Regions from separate parts of the Rahnella sp. PD12R genome, predicted to be linked through region 3. Evidence: predicted binding sites of a transcription regulator. Region 3 holds the regulator's gene; each other region holds the start of a gene.

Region 1 (4,551 bases), on a different contig from region 3:
AAGGAAAAGAGCTTTGTCTGCCTGTGCTGCATCCGTTTTCTCCTCACCATCTGTTGTTCCTGCGCTATACGCCTGAAACACCGCTGGTGCGCAATCGTCTTAAAATCCTCGAACCACAACTCGATGTCACAAAGGTTCTGCCTTTATCTCAGCTGGATATCATCCTGACGCCGCTGGTCGCGTTTGACAGCCACGGACAACGTCTGGGTATGGGCGGCGGATTCTACGACCGCGCGCTGGAGCACTGGCAGGATGGCGGGCCGTATCCGATAGGCTTAGCGCATGATTGCCAGCAAGTGGATGCCTTGCCCGTGGAACACTGGGATGTGCCTTTGCCGCAAGTGATCACGCCGGGCAAAGTATGGACATGGTAAAGACCGGCTGACTGTTAATGCTTCTCTCCGATAATACTCCCCCTCAGAAAATTCCCCTTATACATACCGTTACACGCCGAAACCAATCCCTCACGGACAATAAAATCCGTCATGTCTATTATCTTCTCAACGGCCCCGCAGTGGGGCAGACACATAAACCGATATCTCTGAGGAATTAAACATGAAAAAAGTATTAGCTCTGGTTGTAGCCGCTGCAATGGGTCTGTCTTCTGTCGCTTTCGCTGCTGAAACAACCGCAACGCCAGCACCTGCTGCTGCAGCAACAACCGCTGCACCTGCTGCCAAGCACGTAACCAAACACAAGACTCATAAGAAAGTCGCTCAGAAAGCTCAGGCTGCTAAAAAACACAAAAAAGCCACTAAGAAAGCGGCTCCGGTAGCCCAGAAAGCGCAGGCTGCTAAGAAACACGTAAAACACGCTAAGAAAGCGGCTCCGGTAGCTCAGAAAGCGCAGGCTGCTAAGAAACACGTGAAACATGCTAAGAAAGCTGCTCCGGTAGCTCAGAAAGCGCAGGCTGCTAAGAAACACGTGAAACATGCTAAGAAAGCTGCACCAGCTGCAAAAGCAACACCAGCAGCATAAGAAGTCACCAAGAAGTCTTTGTGAGGTGTTAACTCGCAATAACCAGGACTGCTAAATTTACACCCGGTTCGCCGGGTGTTTTTTTCTCCAGTTTTTATCCTGAGGTACTGTGGATGATGCTGCGCCGCTTCCAGTTCGAAATCACCCTGTCTTCACTGATCCTCTGTGGTCTTGTCAGCCTGTTCTTTTACTTCTGACATTTTCGTGAAATGCCCTGAGATGGCGCCCGTCATCGGCTCAACACCTTGAGCAATCTGGCAAACGACTCATCGGTATGATCTTCCCGTCTGCGGGAAATGGCATAAAAAAACCGCCTTTCGGCGGTTTATGTTCTGTTACTGCGCAGATCGTCAGTAAAGCAAGCGAGCACGGATCGTGCCCGGTATTGCTTTCATCAGTTGCAGCGCGGTGTTCAGCGTGGTGACATCCGTTTCAGCATCGATAACCACATAACCGACTTCCGGGCTGGTTTGCAGATACTGCGCCGCAATGTTGATGCCCTGCTCCGCGAAAATCTGGTTGATGCTGGTCAGCACGCCCGGACGGTTTTCGTGGATATGCAGCAAACGGCTGGCTTTCTCGGTATGCGCTGGCAAAGAGGCTTCCGGGAAGTTAACCGCAGACAACGTTGAACCGTTGTCAGAGTATTTCGCCAGTTTACCTGCCACTTCCAGGCCAATGCCTTCCTGCGCTTCCATGGTAGAACCGCCGATGTGTGGCGTCAGCAGAACGTTGTCGAATTCACACAGCGGAGAATTGAACGGATCGCTGTTGGTCGCCGGTTCTTCCGGGAAGACGTCGATAGCCGCACCGGACAGATGTTTACTGCGCAGCGCATTGCACAGGGCAGGAATGTCGATCACCGTGCCGCGTGAGGCGTTGATCAGCAATGCGCCCGGCTTGATTTGTGCCAGCTGCACTTCGGAAATCATGTTTTTGGTGCCTGGCGTTTCAGGAACGTGCAGGGTTACGACGTCGCTGGTGCTGAGCAGTTCTTCCAGAGTCGCAATCGGCTGCGCATTACCCAGCGGCAATTTGCTTTCGATGTCGTAATAGAAGACGCGCATCCCCAGGCTTTCCGCCAGAATACCCAGCTGTGTACCGATGTGGCCGTAGCCGACAATACCCAGACGTTTTCCGCGCGCTTCAAAAGAGCCGACGGCCAGTTTGTTCCAGATCCCGCGGTGCGCTTTGGCGTTGGCCTCAGGAATACCGCGCATCATCAGCAACATTTCGCCCAACACCATTTCGGCGACGGAACGGGTATTGGAGAACGGTGCGTTAAAGACCGGAATACCGCGACGGGTTGCCGCTTTCAAGTCAACCTGATTGGTACCGATACAGAAACACCCTACAGCCACCAGTTTTTCTGCTGCCTGGAACACTTCTTCGGTCAGCTGAGTACGCGATCGGAGTCCAACAAAGTGCGCATCACGGATCGATTCTTTCAGCGATTCCGTATCTAAAGCACCTTTGTGAAATTCAATATTGGTGTAACCCGCGGCACGGAGTGTATCAACCGCACTTTGGTGGACGCCTTCCACTAACAAAAATTTAATCTTGTCTTTCTCAAGTGATACTTTTGCCATTTCCCGACCCTATATTTTTTCTGGCTGAATTCGAACTGCTAGGTGACTGCTCACAGTCAACATAACAAAAAATACGCCATCATCAATACAAACGATTGCCTGCCAGACAGCAGAAGGCTCACCGCGCCTGTTGGTTTTCAGCATTTCCTGCTGGTTAGATTTTGCAGAGCAAGACGTTCAGGAGGCGTTAGTGAGAAATGTGACATAAGTCACCAAATTAAGGCTTTTGAAGAAAAGATGATTCAGTCAGAAAATTATCATCTTCATAACATTGTGTTATGACAGGGGGATGACTGGCTGCTTTCAGCAAAAGCAGCCAGATCTTCTGCTTATTGATGGGTTACTTCAGCGTGACAGTTTTTACGCCTTCAGAAGTGCCTACCAGCGCAACGTCGGCGCCACGGTTGGCGAACAGCCCTACCGTCACCACGCCCGCAATTCCGTTGATCTTATTTTCCATCGCGACGGCATCCAGAATGCTCAGATTATGGACGTCGAGAATGATATTGCCGTTGTCAGTCAGAACGTTCTGGCGGTATTCCGGCAGGCCACCAAGTTTCACCAGTTCACGCGCAACGTAAGAACGCGCCATCGGGATGACTTCTACCGGCAGCGGGAATTTACCCAGCACATCGACTTGCTTGGACGCGTCCACAATACAGACGAATTTTTTGGCGATCGCGGCAATGATTTTTTCGCGGGTCAGCGCAGCGCCGCCGCCTTTGATCATCTGCATGAAACCGTTGATTTCATCCGCGCCGTCAACGTAAACGTCCAGCGAGTCCACTTCGTTGCTGTCGAAAACGTGAATGCCTAAGCTTTTCAGTTTTGCCGTTGAAGCGTCAGAACTGGAAACGGCACCTTCAATCTGACCTTTGATGGAACCCAGTGCATCGATGAAATGGGCGGCGGTGGATCCGGTTCCTACACCGACGATGGTGCCCGGGGTCACGTAATCCAGTGCGGCCCAGCCGACTGCTTTTTTCAATTCTTCCTGCGTCATAATGGCTTCTCTGTCTGATAACGTAAGTGGCGTGAATACGGAAAAGTGTCGGTGATTATAAAGCATGTGCCGGCAGATTGGGCAGACAAGAGCGTGACCAGATCACACTTATTAAGTGCAATTGGGTTGTAAACGCCCCGATTTTCCTCACCACAAAACCTGACAATCTGTGGCATAGTGTTCGGATAAAATTAAATCCAAGGGACAGAACTCCGATGAAACGCCCGGACTATAGAACGCTACAGGCACTGGACGCGGTGATCCGTGAGCGCGGTTTTGAGCGCGCCGCACAAAAGCTTTGCATCACCCAATCGGCGGTCTCTCAGCGCATTAAACAACTGGAAAATTTGTTCGGCCAGCCTCTGCTGGTGCGTACCGTGCCGCCTCGTCCGACGGAACAGGGGCAGAAATTACTGGCCCTGTTACATCAGGTGGAATTGCTGGAAGAAGAGTGGCTCGGCAGTGACAGCAACAGCGACAGTAATGATACGCCGCTGCTGCTTTCGCTGGCGGTCAACGCCGACAGCCTGGCAACCTGGCTGTTACCGGCGCTGAAATCTGTGCTGGTCGACTCACCTATCCGCCTGAATTTACAGGTTGAAGATGAAACCCGGACGCAGGAACGTCTGCGCCGCGGTGAAGTGGTCGGTGCGGTGAGTATTCAGCCGCAGCCGCTTCCGAGCTGTCTGGTCGATCAACTTGGCGCACTGGATTACCTGTTTGTCGCTTCTAAACCCTTTGCCGATCGGTATTTCCCGAACGGCGTCACCCGTTCCGCGCTGCTGAAAGCGCCGGCGGTTGCGTTTGACCATCTCGACGATATGCACCAGGCGTTCCTGCAACAAAACTTCGATTTGTCACCGGGCAGCGTGCCATGTCATATCGTTAACTCGTCGGAAGCCTTCGTGCAGCTGGCCCGTCAGGGCACGACCTGTTGTATGATCCCGCATCTGCAAATCGAGAAAGAACTGGAAAGCGGCG
Region 2 (4,551 bases), on a different contig from region 3:
ATTCAGGTCGGGATGCGTCAGCGCCGTCAGGAACTGATCGTCTACCGCACGTTGGGAGCGAGTAAAAAGATGCTGCACCGCACGCTCTGGTGCGAATTTGCGGTTCTCGGGCTGGTGGCGGGCATTGCGGCGGCGATAGGTGCCGAAGTGGCGTTATGGTTGTTGCAGCGCAAAGTGTTCGATTTCCCGTGGCAACCTAATTACCTGATGTGGATTGCCGTACCGGTGGTCAGTGCGTTGCTGCTGTCTGTCTGCGGAGGCTGGCTGGGCGTGAGATTACTGCGGGGCAGGGCGTTGTTCAGGCAATACGACGCGTAACCGTCATACTTCGAGCTGCGGATGCGTTGGCTGCGTTCAGTCACCCGAATCACTTACTGGAGTAAGCTCATCGGGACTCCTTTACTTGCCGCCTGCCCGCAACCCGAATTATTTAGGTTCCCAACAGCTCTTCCCGTCAAAGGGGAGAGCCGTTGGATTTAAAGCTTCTCAACGGCCCAGGCGATTCCGCTGGCGTATTCTTCCGGCAACATCGGCACCAGTGCGTTCAGGTTTTCTTTCAGCAGACTGGCGCTGGCGTCGTTGAGATTCAGGTGTCCGACTTTACGACCCGGACGCACTTCTTTCTCGTACCAGTGCAGATTCACCAGCGGCAGGTTCAGCCATTGTTCTGATACATCGGTGCCAATCAGATTGACCATCACTGACGGCGTGCTGACCACCGGTTTCGGCAGCGGCAGCCCGAGGATTGCGCGCAGGTGCATTTCGAACTGGCTGTAGGATGCGCCGTTCTGCGTCCAGTGCCCGCTGTTGTGAACGCGTGGTGCCAGTTCATTAATGAGCAAACCTTCGGCAACCACGAAACATTCCATTGCCATCACACCGACGTAATTCAGTTCGTTCAGAATCGCCGACAGCATGCTTTCTGCCTGCTGTTGCAGCGCAGCGTCCGGCTCCGGCAGTGCAACGCTGGTGCGCAAAATACCGTCCTGATGCAGATTGTGCGTCAGCGGATAAAAGACGGTTTTCCCGTCGTGACCGCGTGCGCCAACCAGTGAAACTTCGCCGGAGAAATTGATGCCTTGCTCAACGATGCATTCACCGTAGCAATCCTGCGGCAGCGCGGTTTCTTCGCCGGAACGCAGACGCCATTGCCCGCGGCCGTCGTAACCGCCGACGCGACGTTTCACAATCGCCAGTTCACCGAGCGTGGCGAAAACCTGCGGCCATTCAGCGGCACCGGCCAGCAACTGCCACGGCGCGGTCGCCAGACCGAGCTGGTCGAGTAACTGTTTTTGCGTGAGGCGATCGGCCAGACGCGGGAAAATATCGCGGTTAACGAACGCATTATGCGTTGCCAGTTCGCGGGTTAAGGCGGTTTCCGGCCAGCGTTCAATTTCAGCCGTAATCACGCTTTGCTGAAAAGGCACCGCTTCCGGCTCCGCATCCAGACCGACCGGATAAACGGCGATCCCCAGCGGTTCACCGGCCTGACGCAGCATTCTGCCTAACTGACCGTTTCCGAGTACGCAAACCGGTTTCATGCTTCTTCCCTCGGATCGGGATTATTCAGCACTTCATCCGTTTGTGCGACACGCCACGCGGCCAGGTTTTCAGCAATTTCGGTATCATGGAGTGCGAGAATTTGTGCAGCGAGCAGGGCGGCGTTGGCGGCTCCGGCTTTACCAATCGCCAGCGTACCGACCGGAATGCCGCGTGGCATCTGGACGATAGAATACAGGCTGTCGATGCCGCTCAGGGCGGCGCTTTGCACCGGCACGCCGAGCACCGGCACCAGCGTTTTCGCCGCCAGCATGCCCGGCAAATGCGCCGCGCCGCCAGCACCTGCGATGATCACATCAAACCCGTTAGCGGAAGCCTGTTCAGCAAAGGTGAACAATTTGTCCGGCGTGCGGTGTGCGGAGACGATATCGACATGGAAAGGAATATTCAGCGTTGTGAGCACTTCGGCGGCGAACTGCATGGTCGCCCAGTCACTTTTAGACCCCATAACGATGGCGATTTTTGCCGGGGTAACGTTGGATGACATGTCTGTATAGCTCCTGTGATTCGGATTTAAAGCGTGCGAGGGCGCAAATGATATCACGCTCACGAAGCAAGGAAAACGGTTGCGTAGCCGGAATACGGTGCATTTTTGATGAGAAGTGCGCAGCAGATTTGTATAATCCCAGGCACGATAATATTCGCCATCCCCACTGGAAACTGAACTATGACGCAGGCTTTACTGGCACCGATTTACGATTTTCTTCACTGTGAAACACCGGCTCTCTGGGTGGATGTTGCGCTGGAAAATCAGACGGTGTTGCTGATTGACCACGCCAACTGTGAAAAAAAAGCGGCGGCCACGGCCATGAGCCTGATGACAAAATATCTGGATCGCACCGAGCTGCTGTTTTGTGCGGCGCGCCTGGCCCGCGAGGAACTTCACCACTTTGAACAGGTGGTGGAAATCATGCAAAAGCGCAATATCGCTTACACCCAGCTTTCGCCGTCGCGCTACGCCAGTGGCATGATTAAGCATACGCGGCATCATGATGATGTGAATATTCTGGTCGACCGGCTGATTATCGGAGCGTATATCGAAGCCCGTTCCTGCGAGCGTTTCGCCAAAATAGCGCCGTATCTGGATGAAACGCTGTCGCGATTTTATACGTCGCTGCTGCGCTCAGAATCACGTCATTTTGCCGATTATCTGGCGCTGGCGGAGCAGTATGCGGGAACCGATATCAGTGAACGCGTGGAGGAGTTTGGCCGGATTGAAGCGGAACTGATTTTGTCGCCGGATGAGCAATTCCGCTTTCATTCAGGCGTACCCGTTTGCAGCCTTAAAACGGGAAGCTGATCAGTTCCACGTTATCGGCGGTGACTTTCACCATTGAGCCTTCTTCGTGCCATGCGCCTAATACCACGCGGTGGCCGGTTTTATTTTCTAAAGGCACGTCATGAATAGCCGGGCGATGCGTGTGGCCGTGGATCATCCACTCGACGCCTGCCGCCTGCATTTCACTGATCACCGCCTGCGGATTCACGTCCATAATCTCCAGCGATTTTCCCTGATTAGACGCTTTACTGTTGGCGCGCATTTTTGCGGCAATCGCCAGCCGCCATTTCAGGGGCAGCATCAGGAATAATTTCTGGATAAACGGGTTGTGAACTTTTTTGCGGAAATTCTGGTAGGCAATGTCATCGGTACACAGCGTGTCGCCGTGCAGGATCAGCACGCGGCGGCCATAAAGCTCGAGAACTTTTTTCTCCGGCAGCAGCGTCATCAGGCTTTCACGCGCAAAACGTCTGCCGAGCAGAAAATCGCGGTTACCGTGGATGAAAAAGCAGGGGACGCCTTGCTGGCGGAGCTGGTTTAACGCCGCAGCGATTTCTGCGTGTAACGGTTCCGGGTCATCGTCGCCAATCCAGGCTTCGAATAAATCCCCGAGAATGTACAGCGCATCGGCCTGCGGCGCATCTTCGCGAAGAAAACGCAGAAAACCGGCAGTGATTGCCGGTTCCTGTGCGCAAAGATGGATATCTGCGATAAAAAACGTGGTCATCCCGACGCTAATTATTCGCTGATGGTGACGCTTTTGATCACAACATCTTCTTTTGGAACGTCCTGGTGCATACCGCTGCGGCCTGTTTTCACGGCTTTGATCGCGTCAACCACGTCCTGACCTTCAACCACTTCTGCAAATACGCAGTAACCCCAACCCTGCGCGTTTTTGCCGCTGTGGTTCAGGAAATCGTTGTCAGTGACGTTGATGAAGAACTGTGCGGTAGCTGAATGCGGGTCATTGGTACGCGCCATAGCCAGCGTGCCTTTGGTGTTTTTCAGGCCGTTATCCGCTTCGTTATCGATAGGTGCGTCGGTGTTTTTCTGGTTCATGCCTGGCTCAAAACCGCCGCCCTGGATCATGAAACCGTTAATCACACGGTGGAAAATTGTGTTGTCGTAGAAGCCTTTACGGCAATAGTTCAGGAAGTTTTCAACCGTGGCTGGCGCTTTGTCAGCGAAGGTTTTAATGACGATGTCGCCGTGGTTGGTGTGGAAAGTGACCATATTTATCATCCTGCTAATGTTAATGTGTGCTCTCTGTCAGAGCGGCTACTATAGCCTTTTCTTATACCATAACTCAAAAGTTGCCGTCAGCACTGGCTTTGTGGTGACTAAAGCCCGTCCGGCGGCCTTATGCCGTTTCGGTAAAGCCATTTTCGTTATATTATGAGCCTTAGTGACGCCGAAAAGGCGCCAACGTCATTTTCTACGCCCAACACACGGAATAGCCTGATGCTGAAGATTTTTAATACCCTGAGTCGCCAAAAAGAGGAATTCAAGCCAATTCATGCCGGTAAAGTCGGGATGTACGTGTGTGGGATCACTGTTTACGACCTGTGTCATATTGGCCACGGTCGCACCTTTGTGTCTTTCGACGTGGTATCGCGTTACCTGCGTTACCTCGGTTATGACCTGAAATATGTGCGTAACATCACCGACATCGACGACAAAATCATTAAACGTGCCGCTGAAAATGGCGAATC
Region 3 (4,551 bases):
CGGCCAATCTTGTCGGACAGTGGCCCCCACAACAGCTGGCCGATGGCAAATCCGCCAAGGAAAATACTCAGGCTGGCACTGATCATCCCCGGGCTGGTCATCAGGCTGGTTTGCATTGCACTGAAGGCCGGAAGGTACATATCTGTCGCTAAAAAGCCAAGCATGCTCAGCCCGGCAAGATAGAGCATAAATCCAAGTGAGGGTTTCATTATTGTCTCTTTAATTTATTTATTGCAGATGATTTGACGCGGAAATCGTATCGGATGCGGAGTTTAACGCTTTGATAACAGGCTTGTGAAACGCTAATATTTGCAATCTGCTATCAAAAATATTGAAGGCTAAACGATGTGGTCAGAATATGCTCTTGAAGTGGTCGATGCTGTCGCCCGAACAGGCAGTTTCAGCGCTGCTGCGCAGGACTTGCACCGGGTTCCTTCTGCCATCAGCTACACCGTTCGTCAGCTTGAACAGTGGCTGGCTGTTCCGTTGTTTGAACGCAGACACCGCGACGTTGTTCTGACTCCTGCCGGTAAAGTTTTTGTCGATGAAGCACGCGTTCTGACAAAAAAAATGATAGCGACCCGCCGCCAGTGTCAGCAGGTCGCCAACGGCTGGCGCGGAGAATTACGGGTGGCCGTTGACCGTATCGTTAGACCCGCGCGGACGCGGCGGCTGGTGCTGGATTTCTATCGCCATTTCCCGGATACCGAACTCATCATTCATTCTGAAGTCTTTAACGGTGTCTGGGACGCGCTGGTAGACGGGCGGGCGGATGTCGCCATCGGCGCGACGCGGGCGATCCCCGTCGGAGGACGGTTCAATTTCCGCGATATGGGTTTTATGGACTGGCATTGTGTGGTCAGCGCACAACATCCGCTGGCGCAGACGTCGGGAACACTGAGTGACGATCAGTTACGGCCTTATCCGGCGCTTTGCCTGGAAGATACATCGCGGACATTGCCGAAACGCGATACCTGGACGCTGGATAACCAGCGGCGGCTGGTGGTTCCCGACTGGACGTGTGCGCTGGAATGTCTGAATGAAGGTTTATGCGTAGGCATGATGCCGGTTCACCGCGTGACGCCCTGGATTGAACAGCAGAAATTGCAGGTTCTGTCGCTGGAAAATACATTTCCGGACAGCCCGTGCTGCCTGACGTGGGATCAGAGCAATCCGTCGCCTTCGCTGGCGTGGCTGCTGGAATACATGGGCGATACGGAAACGATGAACCGGGAATGGTTGCGCGACTGACAAAAAAAACGCCTGCGGCACAGGCGTTTAATGAAAGTTAACGGCGGTAATCGCGGTACGGGCCGTCGGCCACGGAACGGCGCTCAACCAGTTTCGGATGCACTTCAATGGTCTGCGACTCTTCGCGTTTGCTGATAATTCTGTCCAGCAGCATGGTAAATGCCATTTCGCCCAGACGTTCTTTTGGCTGATGAACTGTCGTCAGTGCCGGCGAGAAATAGCGCGCATTACGCACGTTGTCATAGCCAATCACGGAAATATCCTGCGGTACGCGCAGGCCCAGTTCATCGGCGGCACAAATTGCGCCCATTGCCATCACGTCGCCGCCACAGAATACGGCCGTCGGACGGTTTTTCTGCATCAGAATTTTGTGCATGGCCTGATAGCCCGATTCCGGCTCAAAGTCGCCCTGAACGACCCATTCTTCACGAAGAGGAATATTGGCTTCCGTCAGTGCTTTCACGAAGCCCTGGAAACGGCCGCCGCCGGTGTTTCGCGCCAGCTGCCCCGGGATCACGCCGATATCACGATGACCACGTTCAATCAGATAACGTCCGGCCATATAACCGCCTTCGAACGCGTTATCGATAATGCTGTCGGTGAAATTCTTACGCGCTTCGCCCCAGTCCATCACAACCATCGGGATGGAGCGGTATTCTTCAAGCATGTTCAGCAATTCGTCCGGATATTCCGCGCACATCACCAGTAAACCGTCGACGCGCTTTTGCGCCAGCATTTGCAGGTAGGCCTGTTGCTTCTCCAGATTATTGTGCGAGTTACACAAAATCAGCGTATAGCCTTTTGAGAAACAGCTGTTTTCCACGGCCTCAATCACTTCGGCGAAGTAGGGCGCTTCACTGGACGTTGCCAGCAGGCCGATAGTTTTAGTGTTATTGACCTTCAGGCTGCGTGCCACGGCGCTGGGAGAATAGTGTAACTCTTTGATTGCAAGGAGAACCGCGGCTCGGGTTTCTTCGGCGACGAAACGGGTTTTATTGATGACGTGCGACACGGTTGTGGTGGAAACGCCAGCGCGCTTTGCGACATCTTTAATCGTTGCCATGTAAAAAATGACTCCTGTGCTCACGTGTTTCAGCACGTTAGCATTATGTTAATCGTTTGCTTGCGTGGATTTAACTGCTGACTTCGAAAAGGGCAGTGAAATCGTTGGGTGGATTCTTCAGAGTGAGGCGTGAAATGCTCTCGGGTGAAATCGACCGGCACACAGGCGTGGTAACCGACAATTTTCACTTATAATGCAGGAAAGTGGAAGTAAAATTGTCATGAACCTGTTGTCATTCAGCACAAGATTTTAAATGCGAATTGTGAGAAAATGCGTTGGCACACATTTAGTGTGGCTAAACGAACGCCACAATTTGATCCGTAAGGGGGTTTGATGGACAGCAACCTGAAATTTTCTTTGATCACTACGGTCTGCGCTTTGCTCGTGATTATTGCTTTCAGCTTCACCGCAGTGATGAACTGATTTGCGTGAAAGCCGCAATAAAAAAGGGCGATTACCTATAACAGGAATCGCCCTTTTCAATTTTACGCAGTCACCCGTTCCGCCGATACTCTTCCCTGCAGAAACTCTTCGTTAAATGCTATTCAATGGCTGATTAGCGAAACTTCAGACTTAACGAATTGTTTATTATCGGATCGTCTTAGGGGTCATTACCCGACGTGCGCCTACATAATGATCTTGCCAGTAATCGTCACCCAGTGAGGTGATCTTAATGTCTTCGCCGGTGCGCGGTGACTGGATAAACTTCCCGTTTCCTACGTAAACACCGACATGGTCTGCGGCGCCTCGGTTATTAATCCGGAAGAAAACCAGATCGCCGGATTCTAATTCACCCCGTTTGACCGGAGCCGCATCGCGCAAGTGGTACATTTCATTCGCTGTGCGGGGCATTTTAATGCGGATCAAATCTTTGTATGCGTAGTAAACCAGTCCGCTGCAGTCGAAACCTGTATTCGGTGACGTTCCGCCCCAGCGGTAAGGTTTGCCGACCTGGTGCATCAGTTTGGTCATCGCAGTTTGTTGTGCGTGCTGATAACGTTTCTTGTGTGTGGCGCTGAGCGTTATCGGTTTACTGTCTTCTTCACGTAACTTTTTGCCTTTGCGGTGGCGGCCATACGCTTCTTTTTTACTGGCCTTTTCACTGCTGTTTTTAGCGAGAGAGCGGGTTTTCGTTTGCTTCCCTGCTTTCGCCTCGGCCCGTGTTGTCTTGAGTGTTTTTTCTTTTTTACTCTCGGCCCGCGTCGTTTTTACTGTTTTTTCAGAAGACGTCTTTCGCTTAACCAGTTCAGTGCTTTTGACTTTCTTCTTCGAATTTTTTTCCTGAGTTTTAGGTTCTGAAACCGGCGCGACTTTGGTTTTCTTGCTGGTTTTCGCGGCTGCCGTTTTTCGCTTTCGGCGTTCTTCAGGCGTGACCTGGTTAACATGACTCTTTCGCTGGTCGGCCGCGACACGAGTCTGTGGCGACGCATGAGCCATATTCAGAAACAGCTGGGTAAAGAGCAGCACAAAAAGCGTGAACAGTAAGCGCATAGCTTCGTTACCATGAGTGGTAGGGTTAAACATCAGGGATGTCAGAGTATTGCCTAAAAGAACGAGACAAAAAAGCACGAATTGCCTCGATTCTAGATCATATTGTGAGAAAAAGTTAATAGCTTTTTTTATGTCGAAATAACCGCCATTTTTAGTCAAAAAAATAACCACTTTTCATCATGTTATTATTTAAGTTAAAGAATGGGATTTTGCAAATCTGACATTATCGTGGAACGGCAAAAATGTTATTCTCGATGAATCTTTAAATATGTGAGCCTTAACGCAAGCGCTGAAGATTGTTTAGGAAAATGCCAGTATTGAGAAAGACCCCACAAAAATTGGCGTTTTTATCTGGTGGCAGCCATCGTTACAATAGAAAGCATTGTGATTGCGCACCGTCTCTGTGTGCTGCGCGTGAAGAGTAATGACCGTGACAGCCTGTACCGGCTTGAGGAAGCAAGAAATGACCACTCCAACGATTGAAAAAATTCAGAAGCAAGTTTCTGAAAACCCGATTCTGCTGTACATGAAAGGTTCTCCAAAACTGCCAAGCTGCGGTTTCTCTGCACAGGCCGTTCAGGCGCTGTCTGCGTGCGGCGAGCGTTTCGCTTACGTTGATATCCTGCAGAACCCGGATATCCGTGCTGAGATGCCAAAATTTGCAAACTGGCCAACGTTCCCGCAGCTGTGGGTTGATGGTGAACTGGTTGGCGGCTGCGACATCGTGGTTGAGATGTTCCAGCGCG
Region 4 (4,551 bases), on a different contig from region 3:
AATTCAATAATAAAGCGACGCTCGCTTTGGTCATGAATATGTTTGTTATAGAGATCTGTCAGTTCGACGAACGCCTCGTAAGGCTCTTCAAACCAGTAACGCATGATGCTGGCGTTATTATCAAGACGGTGAACAAACGACAGGTCATCCTTTTCCAGTGGACGTAATCTGACGCTGTTATTGCTAAACATGGGGTGTTCCTCAAAAAATCAAAAAGCCGTTTTACCTGAGGTAACCTTCGTGAATATGAGATCTGAAACAACCGTGTTTCAGATGAAGGTCGGCGCACAAACGACGTTTAAACGTGCGCCGGGATGGGCATTATATCGGGTGAAATGTAAACAAGTGTCAAATGACAGAAAATAAAAAACCGGCACGGGGCCGGTTTATAGTGAAATCATCGCGTTTAAGCAGATTAATCCGCCGCGTAACCCTGTTCAGGTAGTGGATTGTTATCCAGTAACGCCTGACCATTTTGCAGGGACAAACGTCCATCAACAAACCAGCCGACCACCAGCGGATAAATGCTGTGTTCCTGTGTTTGCACACGCGCCACCAGCTCTTCTTCTGTGTCTTCGGTAAACACCGGGACTTTCGCCTGCAATATGACAGGGCCGCCATCAAGCTGCTCTGTGACAAAATGCACCGACGTGCCGTGCTCGGCATCCTGATTTTCAATCGCCTGGCGGTGAGTGTGAAGGCCCGGATATTTCGGTAACAGGGAAGGGTGGATGTTGATCATCCGTCCGGCAAAGCGCTGAACGAATTCTGCGGTGAGGATACGCATATACCCGGCAAGTACCACCAGATCGGGCCGGAACGTGTCGATGGCATCGGCCAGTGCGACATCAAACGCAGCGCGATCTTCGTAGGCTTTGACATCCAGCGCATGCGCCGGAATGTGGGCAGAACGGGCTCTTTCAAGCCCGTAAGCGGCGGATTTATTGCTGAAAACAGCGCAGATTTCTGCGTTGATTCTTCCCTGCTGGCAGGCATCGATCAGGGCCTGTAAATTGCTTCCCTCGCCCGATACCAGAACCACAATCCTTTTCATTTCTATACCTGTCTTCAGTGAGTTGAATTACTGGATGACAACACGTTCAGCGGAGTCAGAGGCTTTAATGTAGCCAATTTTCCACGCTTTTTCGCCATTATCGTTCAGTAAAGCAATCGCCTGTTCAGCCAGCTCAGCCGGAAGTGCAACCAGCATGCCAACGCCACAGTTGAAGGTACGGTACATTTCGTGACGGCTGACGTTACCGGCGGTTTGCAGCCAGGTAAAGACGTCTGGCCACTGCCAGCTTGATTCATCAATGATGACCTGAGTATTTTCCGGCAGAACGCGCGGAATATTTTCCCAGAAGCCGCCGCCGGTCAGGTGGACGATACCGTGCACCTCGACGTTTTCGATCAGATTCAGGATCGATTTCACGTAAATTTTGGTCGGTGCCAGCAGATGGTCGGCCAGCGATTTGCCTGCCAGATCGGTGGTTTCCGGATTGGTTTTGCTGACTTCCAGAATTTTGCGCACCAGCGAATAGCCGTTGGAATGCGGGCCACTGGCGGCCAGGCCGATCAACACGTCGCCGTCAGCCACTTTGCTGCCGTCGATAATTTCTGATTTTTCCACCACGCCGACGCAGAAGCCCGCGACGTCGTAATCTTCGCCGTGGTACATCCCCGGCATTTCGGCGGTTTCGCCGCCCACTAACGCACAGCCAGACTGCTTACAGCCTTCTGCAATACCGGTGATCACGCTGGCGGCGGTATCAACGTCCAGTTTGCCGGTGGCGTAGTAATCGAGGAAGAACAGCGGTTCAGCGCCCTGAACGATCAAATCGTTGACGCACATCGCGACCAGGTCGATACCGATGGTATCGTGGCGTTTTAAATCCATGGCCAGACGCAGCTTGGTGCCAACGCCGTCGGTACCTGAAACCAGCACGGGTTCGCGGTATTTTTGCGGCAGCGCGCAGAGAGCACCAAAACCGCCCAATCCACCCATAACTTCCGGGCGACGGGTCTGTTTTACTACACCTTTAATGCGGTCTACCAATGCGTTACCGGCATCGATATCTACGCCTGCGTCTTTATAGCTGAGAGAGGTTTTGTCGGTCACTGCGAAGTCCCCACGGCGGTTTGGGTTGGTGGTTGAAAAATAATGCGGGGCAATTCTAACAGTGGAAGCAAACGTTTGCGAGCGCCTTATTCGGATGATGTTTTCAGGCTGTCTATACTCTAACCGGGTTCCTGATGATCCAGATCAGGCAATTGGCAGTGGCGTTCAAAAAAAATGGCGTTATAATCTCGCGATTTTTTTTGCAGCCCAACCACCTTAGGAGAATAAACAATGAAGATCGTCGAGGTGAAACACCCGCTGGTGAAACACAAGCTGGGCCTGATGCGTGAAAACGACATCAGCACGAAACGTTTTCGCGAACTGGCTTCTGAGGTGGGTAGTCTTCTGACGTATGAAGCGACTGCCGATTTAGAAACTGAAAAAGTCACTATCGAAGGCTGGTGCGGTCCGGTTGAAATCGACCAGATCAAGGGCAAGAAAATTACCGTTGTGCCCATTCTGCGTGCCGGTCTGGGCATGATGGAAGGCGTACTGGAACACGTCCCGAGCGCACGTATCAGCGTGGTGGGTGTGTACCGTGATGAAGAAACCCTGAAGCCTGTGCCGTATTTCCAGAAGCTGGTTTCTAACATCGAAGAACGTCTGGCGCTGGTGGTTGACCCGATGCTGGCAACAGGCGGTTCCATGATTGCAACCATCGACCTGCTGAAAAAAGCGGGCTGCCAGAGCATTAAAGTTCTGGTGCTGGTAGCGGCACCGGAAGGGATCGCCGCTCTCGAAGCTGCGCATCCGGACGTCGAGCTGTACACCGCCTCAGTAGATCAGGGGCTCAACGAGAAAGGCTACATCATGCCGGGGCTCGGCGATGCGGGCGACAAGATATTTGGTACCAAATAAGCAGCAAGCAATAGCCGACTGAGAAGTCGGCTTTTTTTTGATTTTTTTTTACTCGTCATCATTCACAGAGGATCAATTTATGACCCGTCGTGTCATCGGGGTAAGCGAGCGTCCGCCTTTACTGCAGACAATCCCCCTGAGTTTCCAGCATCTGTTTGCCATGTTTGGTGCCACCGTTCTGGTTCCCATTCTGTTCAAAATTAACCCGGCAACGGTGCTGCTGTTCAATGGCATAGGGACTTTGCTGTATTTATTTGTCTGTAAAGGCAAAATACCGGCGTATCTGGGTTCAAGTTTCGCGTTCATTTCACCGGTGCTGTTGCTGTTACCGATGGGGTATGAAGTGGCGCTGGGCGGATTTATTGCCTGTGGTGTGTTGTTCTGCCTGGTGGCGCTGATTGTTAAGAAAGCCGGGATTGGCTGGATTAATGTAATGTTCCCGCCTGCGGCGATGGGCGCAATCGTTGCCGTCATCGGGCTGGAGCTGGCCGGTGTGGCTGCCAATATGGCCGGTTTGCTGCCGGCTGACGGCGTACCGGTGGATTCCAAGACGATCATCATCTCTCTGGTGACGCTGTCGGTGACTATTCTGGGCTCTGTGCTGTTCCGTGGATTCCTGGCCATTATCCCGATTCTGATTGGCGTGCTGGTGGGTTATGCGCTGTCTTTCTTTATGGGTGTCGTGGATGTTTCTGCGATCGCAAACGCGCACTGGTTTGCTCTGCCAACTTTCTATACACCGCGTTTTGAATGGGTGGCGATCCTGACCATTTTGCCTGCGGCGCTGGTGGTTATTGCCGAGCACGTCGGGCATTTAGTCGTGACAGCGAACATCGTGAAGAAAGATTTGCTGCGTGATCCGGGCCTGCACCGTTCGATGCTGGCAAACGGCCTTTCTACCGTGTTGTCCGGTTTCTTCGGTTCTACCCCCAATACCACGTACGGCGAAAACATTGGCGTGATGGCGATCACCAAGGTTTACAGCACCTGGGTTATCGGCGGCGCGGCGATTCTGGCAATCCTGCTTTCGTGTATCGGGAAACTGGCCGCGGCAATTCAGGCCGTTCCGGTTCCGGTGATGGGCGGCGTTTCCCTGCTGTTGTATGGCGTGATTGGGGCGTCCGGTATCCGCGTGCTGATTGAATCTAAAGTGGATTACAACAAAGCGCAGAACCTGATCCTGACTGCGGTGATCCTGATCATCGGCGTCAGCGGCGCGAAGATCCACATCGGTGCGGCGGAGCTGAAAGGCATGGCGCTGGCCACGATTGTCGGTATCTTCCTGAGCCTGTTGTTCAAAGTGATCGAGATTTTCCGCGGCGAAGAACAGATCATTGATATCGAAGACGAGCGGGAAAATCCGCCAGTCTGAGGGTGATCATTCCTGACCGGTTTGCCAGCGCGCAACCGGTCAGGTGCTCGGATCGCAAGCGGTTGCACCGGGCACAGTTCATTTCACCGCGGATCCTTGCTAGAATTCGGCAGTTCCTTTTATTGACGTGACAACATCTGCGGTCTTCATACCGCTTTGGTTGAGGTGCTTCTGAATACGCCGGCACAGCTTTCCCTGCCAC

The links. The regulator PurR, encoded in region 3, represses purine synthesis genes. The targets are predictions, from matches to a motif close to CANGCAAACGTTTGCNTG.
Region 1: serA (phosphoglycerate dehydrogenase) is a predicted target of PurR. The motif match lies at 2,652-2,669, and genes of this name have one in related genera.
Region 2: purE (5-(carboxyamino)imidazole ribonucleotide mutase) is a predicted target of PurR. The motif match lies at 2,116-2,133, and genes of this name have one in related genera.
Region 4: purM (phosphoribosylformylglycinamidine cyclo-ligase) is a predicted target of PurR. The motif match lies at 2,184-2,201, and genes of this name have one in related genera.

Annotation. Positions count from the first base shown of each region.
Region 1 covers NZ_JAHTMS010000016.1:95,785-100,335, forward strand. The annotation lists gene KWG64_RS23440 (5-formyltetrahydrofolate cyclo-ligase) at 1-374, shown strand, start outside; gene asr (acid resistance repetitive basic protein Asr) at 556-978, shown strand; gene serA (phosphoglycerate dehydrogenase) at 1,329-2,567, opposite strand; gene rpiA (ribose-5-phosphate isomerase RpiA) at 2,908-3,570, opposite strand; gene KWG64_RS23460 (LysR family transcriptional regulator ArgP) at 3,786-4,551, shown strand, end outside.
Region 2 covers NZ_JAHTMS010000001.1:94,610-99,160, forward strand. The annotation lists gene ybbP (putative ABC transporter permease subunit YbbP) at 1-318, shown strand, start outside; gene purK (5-(carboxyamino)imidazole ribonucleotide synthase) at 477-1,541, opposite strand; gene purE (5-(carboxyamino)imidazole ribonucleotide mutase) at 1,538-2,047, opposite strand; gene KWG64_RS00440 (tRNA-(ms[2]io[6]A)-hydroxylase) at 2,228-2,860, shown strand; gene lpxH (UDP-2,3-diacylglucosamine diphosphatase) at 2,844-3,566, opposite strand; gene ppiB (peptidylprolyl isomerase B) at 3,578-4,072, opposite strand; gene cysS (cysteine--tRNA ligase) at 4,301-4,551, shown strand, end outside.
Region 3 covers NZ_JAHTMS010000011.1:46,739-51,289, forward strand. The annotation lists gene punC (purine nucleoside transporter PunC) at 1-209, opposite strand, end outside; gene punR (DNA-binding transcriptional activator PunR) at 346-1,251, shown strand; gene purR (HTH-type transcriptional repressor PurR) at 1,289-2,314, opposite strand; gene KWG64_RS25910 (YnhF family membrane protein) at 2,648-2,737, shown strand; gene KWG64_RS19920 (C40 family peptidase) at 2,903-3,805, opposite strand; gene KWG64_RS19925 (Grx4 family monothiol glutaredoxin) at 4,269-4,551, shown strand, end outside.
Region 4 covers NZ_JAHTMS010000001.1:112,524-117,074, forward strand. The annotation lists gene speG (spermidine N1-acetyltransferase) at 1-191, opposite strand, end outside; gene purN (phosphoribosylglycinamide formyltransferase) at 416-1,054, opposite strand; gene purM (phosphoribosylformylglycinamidine cyclo-ligase) at 1,082-2,119, opposite strand; gene upp (uracil phosphoribosyltransferase) at 2,351-2,977, shown strand; gene uraA (uracil permease) at 3,057-4,349, shown strand; gene hda (DnaA inactivator Hda) at 4,515-4,551, shown strand, end outside.